Regions from separate parts of the Dyella sp. SYSU CM1112 genome, predicted to be linked through region 2. Evidence: predicted binding sites of a transcription regulator. Region 2 holds the regulator's gene; the other holds the start of a gene.

Region 1 (6,682 bases), on a different contig from region 2:
TCGTAGGCGAGTTCTACGCCCGGCGGCAAGGGACAACCGAATAGCTGCCTGTGCCAGAACATGAAGGGGCCGGGCGAGAGGGTGCCCCTGTCCGCGAACTTTTGAGCGGATTCAAGGACAAACCCAAAAACTTGCGGTGTCGGCCCCGGTTCACATCTTTTGCCATAGGTAAAAGGTGCGAACGCAAAGAGCCGTCACTCATGGCATAATCCGGGGTCTTTTATTGGGCGAGCGGCGAAAATTCCAGTCGCAGCCATAACTTGCGGGACTAGCTGATGAATCTTCCGACGACTTTCGTGCTGGCGCAGGCCGCGCCAGGCGCAACGGCCAATGGCGGCCTTTCCATGATCATCATGATGATCGTGCTGTTCGGCCTGATGTATTTCATGATGATCCGCCCGCAGATGAAACGGCAGAAGGAGCACCGCCAACTGGTGTCCGGTCTGGCGAAGGGTGATGAAGTGGTGAGCAACGGCGGCATCGCCGGCCGGGTCGAGGATGTGGGTGAGACCTTCATCACGGTGGAGATCGCGCCGAACGTAAAGATCAAGCTGCAGAAGAGCGCGGTCCAACAGGTGTTGCCGAAGGGCACGCTCAAGTCGTCCTGACAGGTTCGTCTCGCAACCGGTTTCCACCTTTATTTATGAGTTCACGCTACCCCGCGGCCAGCGCCGCGGTTCATATGGATGCAAGGCATGAGTGATTTTCCACGCTGGAGATACTTCCTGGTCGCCATCGTACTGGTGCTGGGCATCCTGTACGCGTTGCCGAACGTCTATGTGCCGCTGCAAGCGGTACAGGTTTCGGCCAGCCAGAACGCTGCCATCGATTCGTCGGTGCAGCAGAAGATCGTTGACGCGCTAAAGGCGGCGAAGATTCCCTACGTCAATGAAAGTCTCAAGCACGATACGAGTCGTGGCGACTACGTCGTGATGGGCTTCGCCAATGGCGATCTGCAGAAGAGTGCCGCGGATGCGCTGAAGGCTGCGCTGGGCGACAAGTACACCGTGGCCTTCAATCTTGAATCGACCGTGCCGCATTGGCTCGCCGCCATCGGTGGCCGGGCCATGCCGCTCGGCCTGGATTTGCAAGGCGGTGTGCGCTTCCTGATGGCGGTCGACCAGAACGACATCGTCGACCGGCAGGAAAATCGTTATACGCAGGACATCACTGCCTTGCTGAAGGAGAAGAAGATCTCGTTCATCTCCGTCGCGCGCAATCCTACGCGCGGACAGGGTGTGAGCGTGGTGCTGGGCTCCGCTGCCGAGCGCTCGGCAGCCAGTGAGGCGATCGCCAGTGAATTTCCTGACCTGATGGTGACGGATGGCACCCATACTGCCGACCGTTTCGTGCTTAATGCCGTGATCAAGCCGGACAAGCTGCACGATCTGCAGGTCAATGCGATCCGCCAGAACGTTGCCACGCTGAGCAACCGTATCAATGCGCTGGGCGTGTCTGAGCCGGTGATCCAGCAACAGGGGGAGGATCACATCTCGGTGGAACTGGCGGGCGTACAGGATCCGGCCGAAGCCAAGAAGGTGATCGGTGCAACGGCCACGCTGGAATATGTGGCGGGTCTGGGCGATGCACGCGACCCCGCCGTGCAGGATGCAGCGAGGACGGGCAATATTCCACCGGATGCGCATCTCTATTACGGTACGCATGGCGAGCCCTACCTGGTCAGCAAGAACATCATCGCAAGCGGTGATGAGTTGATCGATGCCTCGTCCGGCAACGATCCGCAGTCCGGTTCGCCAATGGTCAGCGTGACGCTGAACTCGGCCGGCGCGGCCAAGATGCTTGATTTCACGCGCGACAATGTTGGCAAGCCGATGGCCGTGGTATACGTGGAAAGCACGACGGACACCAAGGTCGTGGACGGCAAGGAAGTCCGCACGCCCAAGACCACGTATACGGTGATCAACTACGCCACCATCCAAGGCGTGTTCAGTAACAAATTCCAGACCACCGGCTTGGCCAGCTCCAAGGCCGCCTCGGAACTGGCGCTGATGTTGAAGGGCGGTTCGCTGGCCGCGCGCATGGATATCGTGCAGGAAGGTGTGATCGGTCCGAGCCTGGGGCAGGACAACATCAAGAAAGGCCTCAACGCGGTCTTGCTGGGGCTGGGCCTGGTGCTGGTGGCGGCGGCGATCTACTACAAGCTGTTTGGCTTGGTCGCCGACGTCGCGCTGTTCTTCAACCTGGTGATCCTGGTGGCGGTGATGTCGATGATCGGCGTCACGCTGACCATGCCTGGCATCGCCGGTATCGTGCTGACCCTCGGCATGGCCATCGACGCCAACGTGCTGATCTGCGAACGCGTGCGCGAGGAATTGCGTAATGGATCGACGCCATTGGCGGCGATCCGCTCCGGCTATGAAAAGGCCTGGGCCACCATTCTCGATGCCAACGTCACCCATCTTATCGCCGCGCTGGCGCTGACCACGATGGGCTCGGGCCCGATCAAAGGGTTCGGCGTCACGCTATTGATCGGTATCCTCACGTCGATGTTCACCTCGGTGACGGTTACCCACGCGATCACCGCGCTTATCCATGGCGGCCGCAAGCTCAAGACGCTGTCGGTGTAATCGGAGGCGACCATGGAAATTTTCAATCACAACGCTAACGTCCACTTCCTGGGACTTCGCAAAGCCAGCATCGGTCTCGCGATCGTGCTGATGATCGCCTCGATTGCCCTGCTTGCCACGCGTAGCTTGAACTATGGCCTGGATTTCACGGGCGGCGTGGAAGTGGAGGTGACCTATGACAAGGCGGTTTCGGTCGAAGACGCGCGCAGCGCGCTGGAAAAGGGCGGCATCGATAACGCGGTCGTGCAGAGCGTGGGCGGTACGCGCCAGGTGTCCATTCGCTTCCAGCCGAAGGACGATAAGCATTACGTCCAGCAGGAAGACAAGTCGCCCAACCTCGATCTGATTTCCAATGATGTGGCCAAGGCGCTGCAGGCCTCGCGGCCGGATGCCAAGATCGCCAGCAAGAACTACGTGGGTCCCCAGGTGGGTGAGCAGTTGCGCAGCGACGGCATCACGGCGGCGATCTTCGTGATCATCGGTATCGGTGTCTATCTGTGGATCCGCTTCGAGCGTCGCTTTGCCATCGCCGCGCTCGTTACCGAAGTGCATGACGTGCTGGTGACGTTGGGCGTGATCTCCCTGGTGCAGCGTGAGTTTGACCTTACCGTGCTGGCTTCCGTGCTGGCGGTAATCGGCTATTCCATCAACGACAAGGTGGTGGTGTTCGATCGTATCCGCGAGTTGTTCCGCTCCTCACGCAAGGCGGAGCCGGAAGAAATCCTCAACCGTTCGATCAATAGCACGCTGTCGCGAACCATCATCACCTCGCTGTTCACCAGTATTGCGATGGCCGCGCTGTATTTCTTCGGTGGTCCGTCAGTGCATGGCTTTGCCATCACCATGCTGATCGGTATTCTGATCGGCACCTTGTCCTCGATCTTCGTGGCCAGTCCGATCCTGCTGTGGCTGGGTGTTTCCAAGAAGGACCTGATGCCGGTCACACGCGAAAACCCGGAGTTGGCGCGTCGTCCTTGAGTCGATATTCTTATTGGTGCAAAACGGCCCGGTTCTCCGGGCCGTTTTTGTTTATGGCATGCCATGCATGTCGCCACGCCGACGTTGATGTGACGCAGCGTGTCACTCGATGACACGTTGCGCGTTTGATTCATATCAATAGGTGCCGAATTTTTACATCTCAATTTCGTGAGCGGCTGGTCGATAAGCTGAACAGGACATCATGTCCTGGATGGAGTCCTCATGCTCGTTCTGATCGGTTCACTCCTGGTGATTTTTTGCGTACTGGGCGGATACGTGCTTTCGCACGGGCACATTCTTGCGCTGTGGCAGCCTTATGAATTGATGATCATCCTGGGCGGATCGGTGGGCGCCTTTCTATCGGCCAACCCCTCGAAGATCGTCAAGGACGCATTGCGCAATATTGCGGAATTATTCAAGGGACCCAAGTATCGGCGACAGGACTACGTCGACCTGCTCGCCTTGCTATACGACCTTTTCGGCGTCATGCGCAAACAGGGTTTGCTCGGACTCGAATCGCATATCGAAGAACCGCAGGCGAGTTCGGTATTCAGCGCTTATCCGCGACTCATGAAACAGCACGAGCTGATCGAGTTCATTACCGATTGCTTGCGCTTGATGGTGGGTGGCGACATGAATCCGCATGAGCTGGAACAGTTGCTGGAAGTAGAGCTGGAAACCCATCAACACGAAGCGGAGGCTCCCGCGATGGCCGTCTTGAAGATGGCCGACGCGCTTCCTGGCTTTGGCATCGTGGCTGCCGTGCTTGGCATCGTGACCACCATGTCACAGTTAGGCGGCGATACGTCGCTGATTGGTGAGCATATTGCCGGTGCCCTGGTGGGGACCTTCCTGGGCATTCTGCTTTGCTATGGCTTCATTGGTCCGCTGGGTGCGGCGATGGAGAGCCGCGTGCATGAAGATGGGCGCGCATTTGAATGCGTAAAGGTGGCATTGCTGGCCAGTCTGCGTGGATATAACCCGAAGGTTGCCGTGGAGTTCGCGCGCAAGACCTTATCGCCACAGACGCGGCCGAATTTTCAGGATCTTGAAGATCATCTCAAAGACACAGCGCGCGCCGGGGCGCCCGCGTGAGTGCTCAAGAACAAGAGATGCTGGTGGTCGTGCGTCGCGCGCGACGCCGAAACCGTGGCCATCATGGTGGAGCATGGAAAGTGGCGTACGCCGACTTTGTCACCGCCATGATGGCGTTCTTCCTGGTGATGTGGCTGCTTGGCATGGGTACACGCCAGCAGCGTGCGGCGATTGCCGAATACTTCAAGAACCCGAGCATGACACCTGGTACCGCGACGGTAGCGCCGCCTGGAAAGATGGGCCCGGGAGGCGCCAGCGACAGCATGATCAAATTGGGCGGCGCGATGGATATATCGCATGGCCAGGGCAAGGATCGTCGCGCTGCTTCGTCGCCGAGCACGCAAAATGTCGAAAAGCTGGCGCGCGAGCAGGAGAAGGAACGTCTGGAAAACTTGATGCAGCAGTTGCACGCTGCCATTGAAAAGAGCCAGGCGCTGGAGCCTTTCAAGGATCAATTGTTGCTCGATATCACGCCTGAAGGATTGCGCATCCAGATCGTGGATAAGCAGAACCGGCCAATGTTCGATACGGGTAGCGCAACACTCAAGCCCTATACGATAGCTATCTTGCATGAGCTGGCGGGATTCATTGCACAGGCGCCGAACAAAGTCAGCATTTCGGGGCATACGGACGATGCGCCGTATAGCGATGCCAGCGACTATAGCAACTGGGAGTTGTCAGCCGACCGCGCGAACGCGGCCCGTCGCGCTTTGCTGGCCGGCGGTCTGCCTGAAGACAAGGTTGCGCGTGTGGTGGGATTGGCAGCGTCAGTGCCTTTCGACAAGGCGAACCCCAGCGACCCCATCAATCGGCGCATCAGTATCATCATGATGACCAAGCAGGCGCAGGATGCGGCCATGTCGCAAGAGATGGCAGACAATGCACCCGTGATACAGCCGGCGGCTTCCTCTGTGCATGAGTGAAAGACGACGGTCGTGCTTGACCGCCATGGCATATCTTCGCTCGCATGATGCTGTATTGAGGCACGCGTGGCTCGTGTGCCGCCATGCGCGCGCTCGCAGGCATGATGCGGGGATGGGCGCGGGAGGACGAGGCGTGAAGCCTTAAACTGATCGACTTAGATTTGCACATTCAATGCAGCAAGTCGCTCCGGTGTGCCAACATCCGTCCAAGCCCCTGTGTGGTGGCTTCCACGCAACGCACCTTGCGCCATCGCTGCTTCTAGCAATGGCCTGATTTTGAAGCGTGGTGGCTCTGCGTCCGCGCCGTCGTCATCACCGACTGCAGTGCGCCAACCGTCCAGAAACGCACGGCGGTACACGCCGATGCCGCTGTAGGTGAGTCGGTTCCCACCTTCGTGGTGAAGCTTGCCGTTTTCATCCAGCGCAAAATCACCTTGAGGGTGATGAGGCGGGTTGTTCACCATCAGCAAATGGGCTGTACCTTCAGGTTCGAACGGTAATGCACCAAAGTCGGCGTCCGTCCATACGTCACCGCTGACAACGATAAACGGCTCCGGGCCCAACTGTGGCAAGGCGTTGAGCATGCCGCCTCCGGTTTCCAGCGGCGTGGGCCCTTCGTAGACGTAGCGGATGCGCACGCCCCAGCGTGATCCGTCACCGAGTGTTTCCGGAAATTGTTCGGCCAGGTGTGATGTGTTGATCACGACGTAGTGGACGCCAATCGCTGCGAGTTTTTCCAGATGCCACACAATCAGCGGTTTGCCCCGAACGGAAAGCAGCGGTTTCGGTATGCGATCCGTGAGTGGGCGCATGCGCTCGCCAAGGCCTGCCGCAAAGATCAGGGCATGTCTCATGAGTTGGCCACCTGAGTAAGATCGCGTCCACGCGCGTGGCGTTCGAGCAGGGCAACAAAATCACGAAGTTCCGGATAGCTGCGTGCAACGGATACGATGTAGTGATAAACGCGCGGCACGTCTGCCAGGTAACCTGGTTTGCGATCGCGATACCACAGGCGATAGAACTGCCCCAGAACGCGCACATGACGATGCAGGCCAGTGAGATCGAACCAGCGCCGGAATCGTTCCGCGCTGACCTGAT
Region 2 (6,682 bases):
CCATGCCGCGACCATCGTCGCTGACCGAAATCACGATGCGCTCGCCGCGCTGGCTGGCCGACAGCGTGACCTTGCCCTTCTTCGGTTTGCCGGCACGCTCGCGGCCGGCCGGATCTTCAAGACCGTGATCGACCGCATTGCGCAGCAAATGAATCAGCGGATCGGCCAGTGCTTCGACCAGGCTGCGATCCAGATCGGTATCTTCACCCTCGGTGATCAGCTCGATATCTTTGCCGAGCTGTCGCGCCAGATCGCGCACAATGCGCGGAAAACGCTGGAACAGGCGGCCCACCGGCTGCATGCGCATGCCGAGCACAGCAGTCTGCAGATCATCCGATACGCGATCCAGGTCACCGGCCATCGCGGACAGCGTTTCGTTGTCGCTGCGCGTAGCCAGGCTCAGCAGCCGGTTGCGCAGCAACACCAATTCACCGGCGCGACTGACAAGCGCATCCAGGCGTGCAGTATCCACGCGTACCGTGCTTTCGGTTGCCGACGATTTTGCACTGGCCGCTGCACGTGCCGGTTCGGCACGCACGGGTTCCGCACGCGGCGGTTCGGGTGCCGGTATCGGCGAAGCTGCCGCCGCCTGACCCGGCGCGCTGCCCTTGCCATGCAGGTTATCCAGCAAAGCTTCGAACTCGTCGTCGCTGATGTCTTTCTTTTCGGGTTCGGCCGCCTTGGCGCCGGGGGCGCTGCCCCTGCCATGCAACGCATCGAGCAGACTTTCGAATTCGTCGTCGTTGATCTCGTTGGAAGCGTGCTTGGGTGCGCCCGGCACTCCGCCCTGTCCATATAAGGTGTCGAGCAGCGCTTCGAACTCGGCTTCGATCGGATCGGCTGCACGCGTAGGTTTAGCAGGCTGCGCCGCGAACACGGCCGTCTCGACGACGGGGCGCAAACGCTCCAGCAATGCTTCGGGCGGTGACGCCATGGCCTCGCCGCTGGATAACGCAGCCATCATCGCATTGAGCAAATCCAGCGATTCAAGCAGCGCATCCATGTGTGCCGCGTTCAGTACCAGCTTCTCGTTACGCGCGTCGTTGAGCAATTCTTCCGCGCAATGGCACAACTGCACCATCGGCTCGATGCTCAAGAAGCCCGCGCCACCCTTGACGGTATGAAACACGCGAAACACGGCATTGAGCAGTTCGCGATCGTGCGGCGACGCTTCCAGTTCAACTAGCTGTTCACCAAGACGCTGCACCAGCTCCCCGGCCTCGACCAGGAAATCGTCACGCAGTTCGCTGTCGAGATTGGCATCCATCAATGTGCCTTCCTGCGCGCTGCAACATGCCGGGATGTACTCCCTCCCCTGTGCGCAGGGGAGGGTTGGGGTGGGGTTGCACGAGCTTGCTGCAAGGTTGACGCCGCCGCTTCCCGAGCATCACGCGAGACAGGGAATTGTTTATGGTCAGTCCTTGGCTTGCGGCTCACCCACACGCTGGTACGCGACCTGGCTCCCGCAAGCGGAGAGGTGGTCAGTTGCAGCAGCGGACGACCAGGCATCCCCAGCATGCTCAGAACCCAAACTCGCTCAGCAGACGGTCCACTTCGTCCTGGCTGGAAACTTTCGCCACTTCTACCGGCGCTTCGCGTCCGGCCAGCGCACCGGTCAGGCGCACGAGTTCCAGCAATGACGATTCCACGCTTTCGATAAAGCTCACGACCTTCTTCACGCGCTGGCCGGCGAGGTCTTGCCACGACTGCACCAGCACCATGTCATTGAGGCCTTCGCAGCACGCACTGGCAAACACCTTGGCCTGGCGCGCCAGCACGGCAGCCGGATCGGTTTCGCCGCTGTTGAAATCCAGCACGGCGGTAGCGTTATTCGACAGTGCCTCGGCTTCCGGGCGGATGCGGTCGACGAAATCCAGGCTGCGGTGGGCGGCCTGCGCGCTCATTTCCAGCACTTCACCCAGATAGTTGCGCGCATCGACCATGCTGTCCGGCACGCCTTCGTTGGCAAGGTCGCTGCCCAGTCGGCAAACGGCACCGTGCAGGTCGCGGGCAAGCACGCCCAGGGCGCGGAACAGATGCTGTTCGCGCTGGCGCACCATCGTATCCAGCGCCTGTTCGAACGTTGCGCCGTCCTTGCTGTTGAGCAGATCAAGCACTTCAGGAGGCAAGCCGTCGTTCAATGCGGCGATCGCGTTTGCATTCATGCGGAAGCTCCACTGGCTGCCAGGCGCTCGAAAATCTTGTCCAGCTTTTCCTTCAGCGTGATCGCGGTGAAAGGCTTGACGATGTAGCCGTTCACGCCGGCCTGGGCGGCGGCAATGATCTGCTCGCGGTTGTTCTCGGCGGTCACCATCAGCACCGGCAGGCCCTTCAGCTTGGGTTCGGCGCGAATCGCCTGCAGCAGCTCGATACCGGTCATGTTGGGCATGTTCCAGTCGGTCACGACCATGTCGAAGGTGTTGGCCTTCAACATCGCCATCGCGTTATGGCCGTCGTCCGCTTCCTGGATCAACGGGTTGCTGAAGCCGAGTTCGACCAGCAGGTTGCGAACGATGCGCCGCATGGTGGAGAAATCGTCTACCACCAGAATTTTCATGTTCTTGTCCAAACACGTTCTCCAAAAACGTTTGAAGCGAGGGGGAGGAGCCGGGAAACGAGTGAGCGCCGCGGACCGGTGGTAGTTGCCTGTCTTCCCTCGGAAGAAGGTTCCGCAGGAAATGCGACCGGCTGAGCCTTGACGCGCTGGCCGTACCGTCATCCCCTGGCGAAGCCCTCTCCCGAAGAAAGGGAACCGCACCCATCGGCGCAAACGGGTGATTTGCGCTGATTGTCGAAACGCTCGTTACCTGCTCCTTATCGATTCACTCGTGATTGCTAACCGCGCCACTGGCCCATGCGCGCACGCAACCTGATCAGGGCCTGGCCATGGATCTGGCACACGCGCGATTCGGTCACGCCGAGCACCATGCCAATCTCCTTCAGGTTCAGCTCCTGCTCGTAGTACAGGGACATCACCAGTTGCTCGCGCTTGGGCAGCGTGCTGATCGCTTCCGCCAATGCTCCGCGCAGGCCGTCCTGCTCGAAGCTGTCCTGCGGACCGAGACTGTCGTTGTCGGCTACGTCCAGCGCGCTGGCATCGCCGCCTTCGCCGTCATCGGGCGCGGTCAGGCTGAGCAAGCGCGCGCTGGTCGCATCGGCCAGCACCTGGTGATATTCCTCGGCACTGATGCCGAGTCGCTTCATCACCTCGGCGCTTTCCGCATCCGCGCCGGTCTCGTTTTCAATCTGCCGCACCACTTCAGCGACTTCACGCACCTTGCGATGCACGGAACGGGGGGTCCAGTCCGTGCGCCGCAATTCGTCCAGCATCGCGCCGCGTATGCGGATACCCGCATACGTCTCGAAGCTGGCCGCGCGATCAGTCGTAAAGTTTCGCGCCGCTTCCAGCAAACCGATCATGCCCGCCTGCACCAAATCTCCTACGTCGACGCTCGGAGGCAGACGACCCATCAAGTGGTAAGCGATACGCCGCACGAGCGGCGCATGCTTGCGCACCAGTTGGTCCGCATCTTCGCGTTGTAGCTGCAGATATTCCGAAGCCACGTTCATCTCACCACCCCGCAGCCGGCGCGCTCTGGCCGCTGAAAAAGGCAATTCGGCCGAGATCCGGGTACGCGGGTTTTTCCCATGTATCGACCGCACCTGCCAATTGCTTGAATCCGATCGCAGCACGGCTGGATGGCCACAAATCGACCACCGCACCTTGCCGACGGATCGCCTGCCGCAGCCATTCGTCCTGCGGCACCATACCCATGTAATCCAGCGCGACATCCAGGAAGCGTCCGCAGACACGCGCCAGCTTTTCGTACAGTTTCCTTGCGTCGCCCGCCTGCCGGACCATGTTGGCGACAATGTGGAAGCGGCGCACGCCGAAGTCATGCGCCAGGATCTTGATCAAGGCGTAGGCGTCCGTGAGCGAGGCCAGTTCGTCGCACACCACCATCACCACGTCGTCGGACGCCGCAGCGAACATCGCTACGTTGTCGGCCACGCCGGCAGCGGTATCGACGATCAGGAATTCCGGCGGCTGGATCAGCTCGTCGAAAGCACGGATCACCGCGGCATGCTCACCATTGCCCATCTTGGCCAGCCGGCGCACGCCCGATCCGCCCGGAATCACTTTCAGGCCGTGCTGTGCCGGAATGATCAGGTCCTGCAGTGCGCAGAGGCCCTCCAGCAAATGCCCCACGTGACGCGCCGGATTCAGGCCGAGCTGCACATCCACGTTGGCAACGCCCATGTCGGCATCCAGCAACATCACGTCACGTCCGCCCATGGCCAAGGCCATCGCCAGATTGACCGCCACCGTGGTCTTGCCGACACCGCCTTTACCGCCGGCGACGGCAATAGTGCGCGTCGTGCGGGAGCGTGACACCACCGGCCGCAGACTGGCCGCCTGATGAAAAACGTCCATTTCCTCGCGATCCCCGCGCACAGTGGAAAAAAGATTCTGCAAGCCTGCTGCCTGGTTCACTTGCAATGCCTCATTCATGCGATGCCGCCTTTCTTGTCCCTTCCCCCGCACGCAGAGGCGGAACGCAAGCCATGCAACTGGAGTTCTTGGCACTTATCGATTTCATAGACCCGCCACCGCCATGCCGAAGCGCTCGGCCATATCCAGATCGTCGCTCGCCGGCCCCAGCCTTCGCTGCTGCTGCGCTGCGCGGCACACCAGCACGCGCGCGTCGGCGGCGCTGATGTCTTCGGGAACGCGTTGTCCGTCAGTGGTGCAATCGAGCGGAAGGCGATGGCGAATCAGCACCGACAGCAGGCCGCCGAGGCTTGGCGCCTCGTCGAGCTTGGTGGCAATGCACACGCTCGGCTGCAATGACAGGTACGCGCGTACCGATTCTTCAAGCGCGGAGGATTGTGCGTTCGCGGCCAACACCAGGCAGGCGCGCAGCTTGGCGACTCCGCGCGTGCTTGCTTCACGCAATACATCCATCTGCTGCTGCAGGCGCGGATCGTTGCCGGAAACGCCAGCGGTATCGACCAGCACCGTGTGGTGCTCGCGCAGCAGATGCAGCGTTTGCGCGAGACCGGCCGCGTCGTACGCGGGATACACGCGCACGCCGAGCAGGCGGCCGTAATGTTCCAGCTGCGCGGCTGCGCCGATGCGATAGTGATCGGTGCTCACCAATGCCACTTGCTGCGGGCCGTGATGCATCACCGCGCAAGCGGCCAGTTTGGCGATCGTGGTGGTCTTGCCGACGCCGGTGGGACCGACCAGCGCCGTTACCCCACACACATCCGCCAGGCCACGGCCACTCACCTTCAGGCTGCGGCTCAGCAGGCCGAGCGGCAAGTAGCGCGCCTGATCCGCATTGATGTCTTCCGGCAGTTCGTCGATCAGTTGCCGCGCCACATCGGAATCGATGCCCAGCCGCGACATGTCACGCAACACGCGCGCACGCATCGGACTGCGGCGTTCCATATCGTTCCAGGCCAGGCTGGATAATTGCTGCTCCAGCAACTGCCGCAGGCCGCCGAGTTCGGTACGCATGCGCGCGGCTTCCAACGCCTGCTGTTCCATCACCGGCTGCAGCGACGCGATCTCGCTTGCAGGCATGGGTGGTGGCGGCGGCGTGGCAGCGCGCGTTTCCCGCACCGGTTCTTTTACCGGCGGCTTGGCGACTTCCCTGGCGCGCTCCTTCGGCGTTTCTTTCATGGGCGCCTTGGCGACGTCTTTCACCGGCGGCTGCATCGGCGCCGGCGCAGGAGCCGCCGTGGGCGCATTGATACGTGCCGCTTCGCGCATCAGCGCTTCGTCGTAATCGACAGCCGCGATGATCTCGATGCCTTCCTCAAGCCGGCGGGTGGAGAGAATCACCGCATCGGCGCCCTGCTCGGCGCGCACATCGCGCATTGCCTGGCGCATGTCAGCTGCGATGAAGCGTTTGATCTTCATGGGGTGCTCCTGTGATCGACACCGGATGCCACGTGCAGCTGCTTTTTGTTCACGCTATCAATGGTCATCCGATATCCCTCACTGCCGCCTTGCCTTGTCGCTGTTCGTGTTTGATTCACGGCGTGCCATCCGTGGCCCGCGCGCTGCCGGCGTTGCCGTCAGCGCCCAATCGCCTGCACCAATCGCACACGACGGTTGTCCGGTACTTCGTTGTAAGCCAGTACATGCAGGTTCTGGGCCACGTGGCGGGTAAAGCGCGAGAGCCACGGACGCAGTTGCGGCTGTACCAACATCACCGCCGGTTCGCCGTTTGCCTCCTGCCGCCGCGCCGCTTCAGCGACGCTTTGCTGCAGGCGGTCGGCAAGCCCCGGCTCGACGGCCGCACCTGCTGCACCACTGCTTGAAAGAGATCCGAGCAAGATCTGTTCCAGCTCAGGCGCCAGCGTCAGAACCGGGATTTCCGTGCCCAGACCGGCAATTTCCTGGACGATCTGGCGGCCCAGCGCCACACGCACATGGGCCGTCAAAGCGCCGGGATCCTGACTCTGCCCCGCGTGCTCCGCCAAAGACTCGACGATGGTGCGCATATTGCGGATCGGCACCCGCTCGGCCAGCAGGTTTTGCAGCACCTTCACCACCACGCCCAGCGAAAGGCGCTTGGGCACCAGGTCTTCCACCAGCTTGGGCGCGCTCTGCGAGAGGCGGTCCAGCAGCTGTTGCACGTCCTGATGACCCAGCAGCTCATGGGCATGG

What was found. The regulator FliA, encoded in region 2, starts transcription of late flagellar genes. The targets are predictions, from matches to a motif close to TAAAGTTTNNCNNNCNNNGGCCGATAA.
Region 1: a site for FliA is predicted at 3,727-3,753, ahead of motA (flagellar motor stator protein MotA). Genes of this name have one in related genera too.

The regions. Positions count from the first base shown of each region.
Region 1 covers NZ_JBZEGI010000010.1:113,174-119,855, reverse strand. Annotated here, with positions in the region: gene tgt (tRNA guanosine(34) transglycosylase Tgt) at 1-44, shown strand, start outside; gene yajC (preprotein translocase subunit YajC) at 276-608, shown strand; gene secD (protein translocase subunit SecD) at 696-2,588, shown strand; gene secF (protein translocase subunit SecF) at 2,601-3,566, shown strand; gene motA (flagellar motor stator protein MotA) at 3,789-4,661, shown strand; partial or broken gene motB (flagellar motor protein MotB) at 4,679-5,524, shown strand; gene murU (N-acetylmuramate alpha-1-phosphate uridylyltransferase MurU) at 5,740-6,438, opposite strand; gene AC4HNJ_RS14940 (aminoglycoside phosphotransferase family protein) at 6,435-6,682, opposite strand, start outside.
Region 2 covers NZ_JBZEGI010000003.1:327,897-334,578, forward strand. Annotated here, with positions in the region: gene AC4HNJ_RS07155 (chemotaxis protein CheA) at 1-1,267, opposite strand, end outside; gene AC4HNJ_RS07160 (protein phosphatase CheZ) at 1,521-2,165, opposite strand; gene cheY (chemotaxis response regulator CheY) at 2,162-2,569, opposite strand; gene AC4HNJ_RS07170 (RNA polymerase sigma factor FliA) at 2,836-3,570, opposite strand; gene AC4HNJ_RS07175 (MinD/ParA family ATP-binding protein) at 3,572-4,513, opposite strand; gene flhF (flagellar biosynthesis GTPase FlhF) at 4,598-5,929, opposite strand; gene flhA (flagellar biosynthesis protein FlhA) at 6,088-6,682, opposite strand, start outside.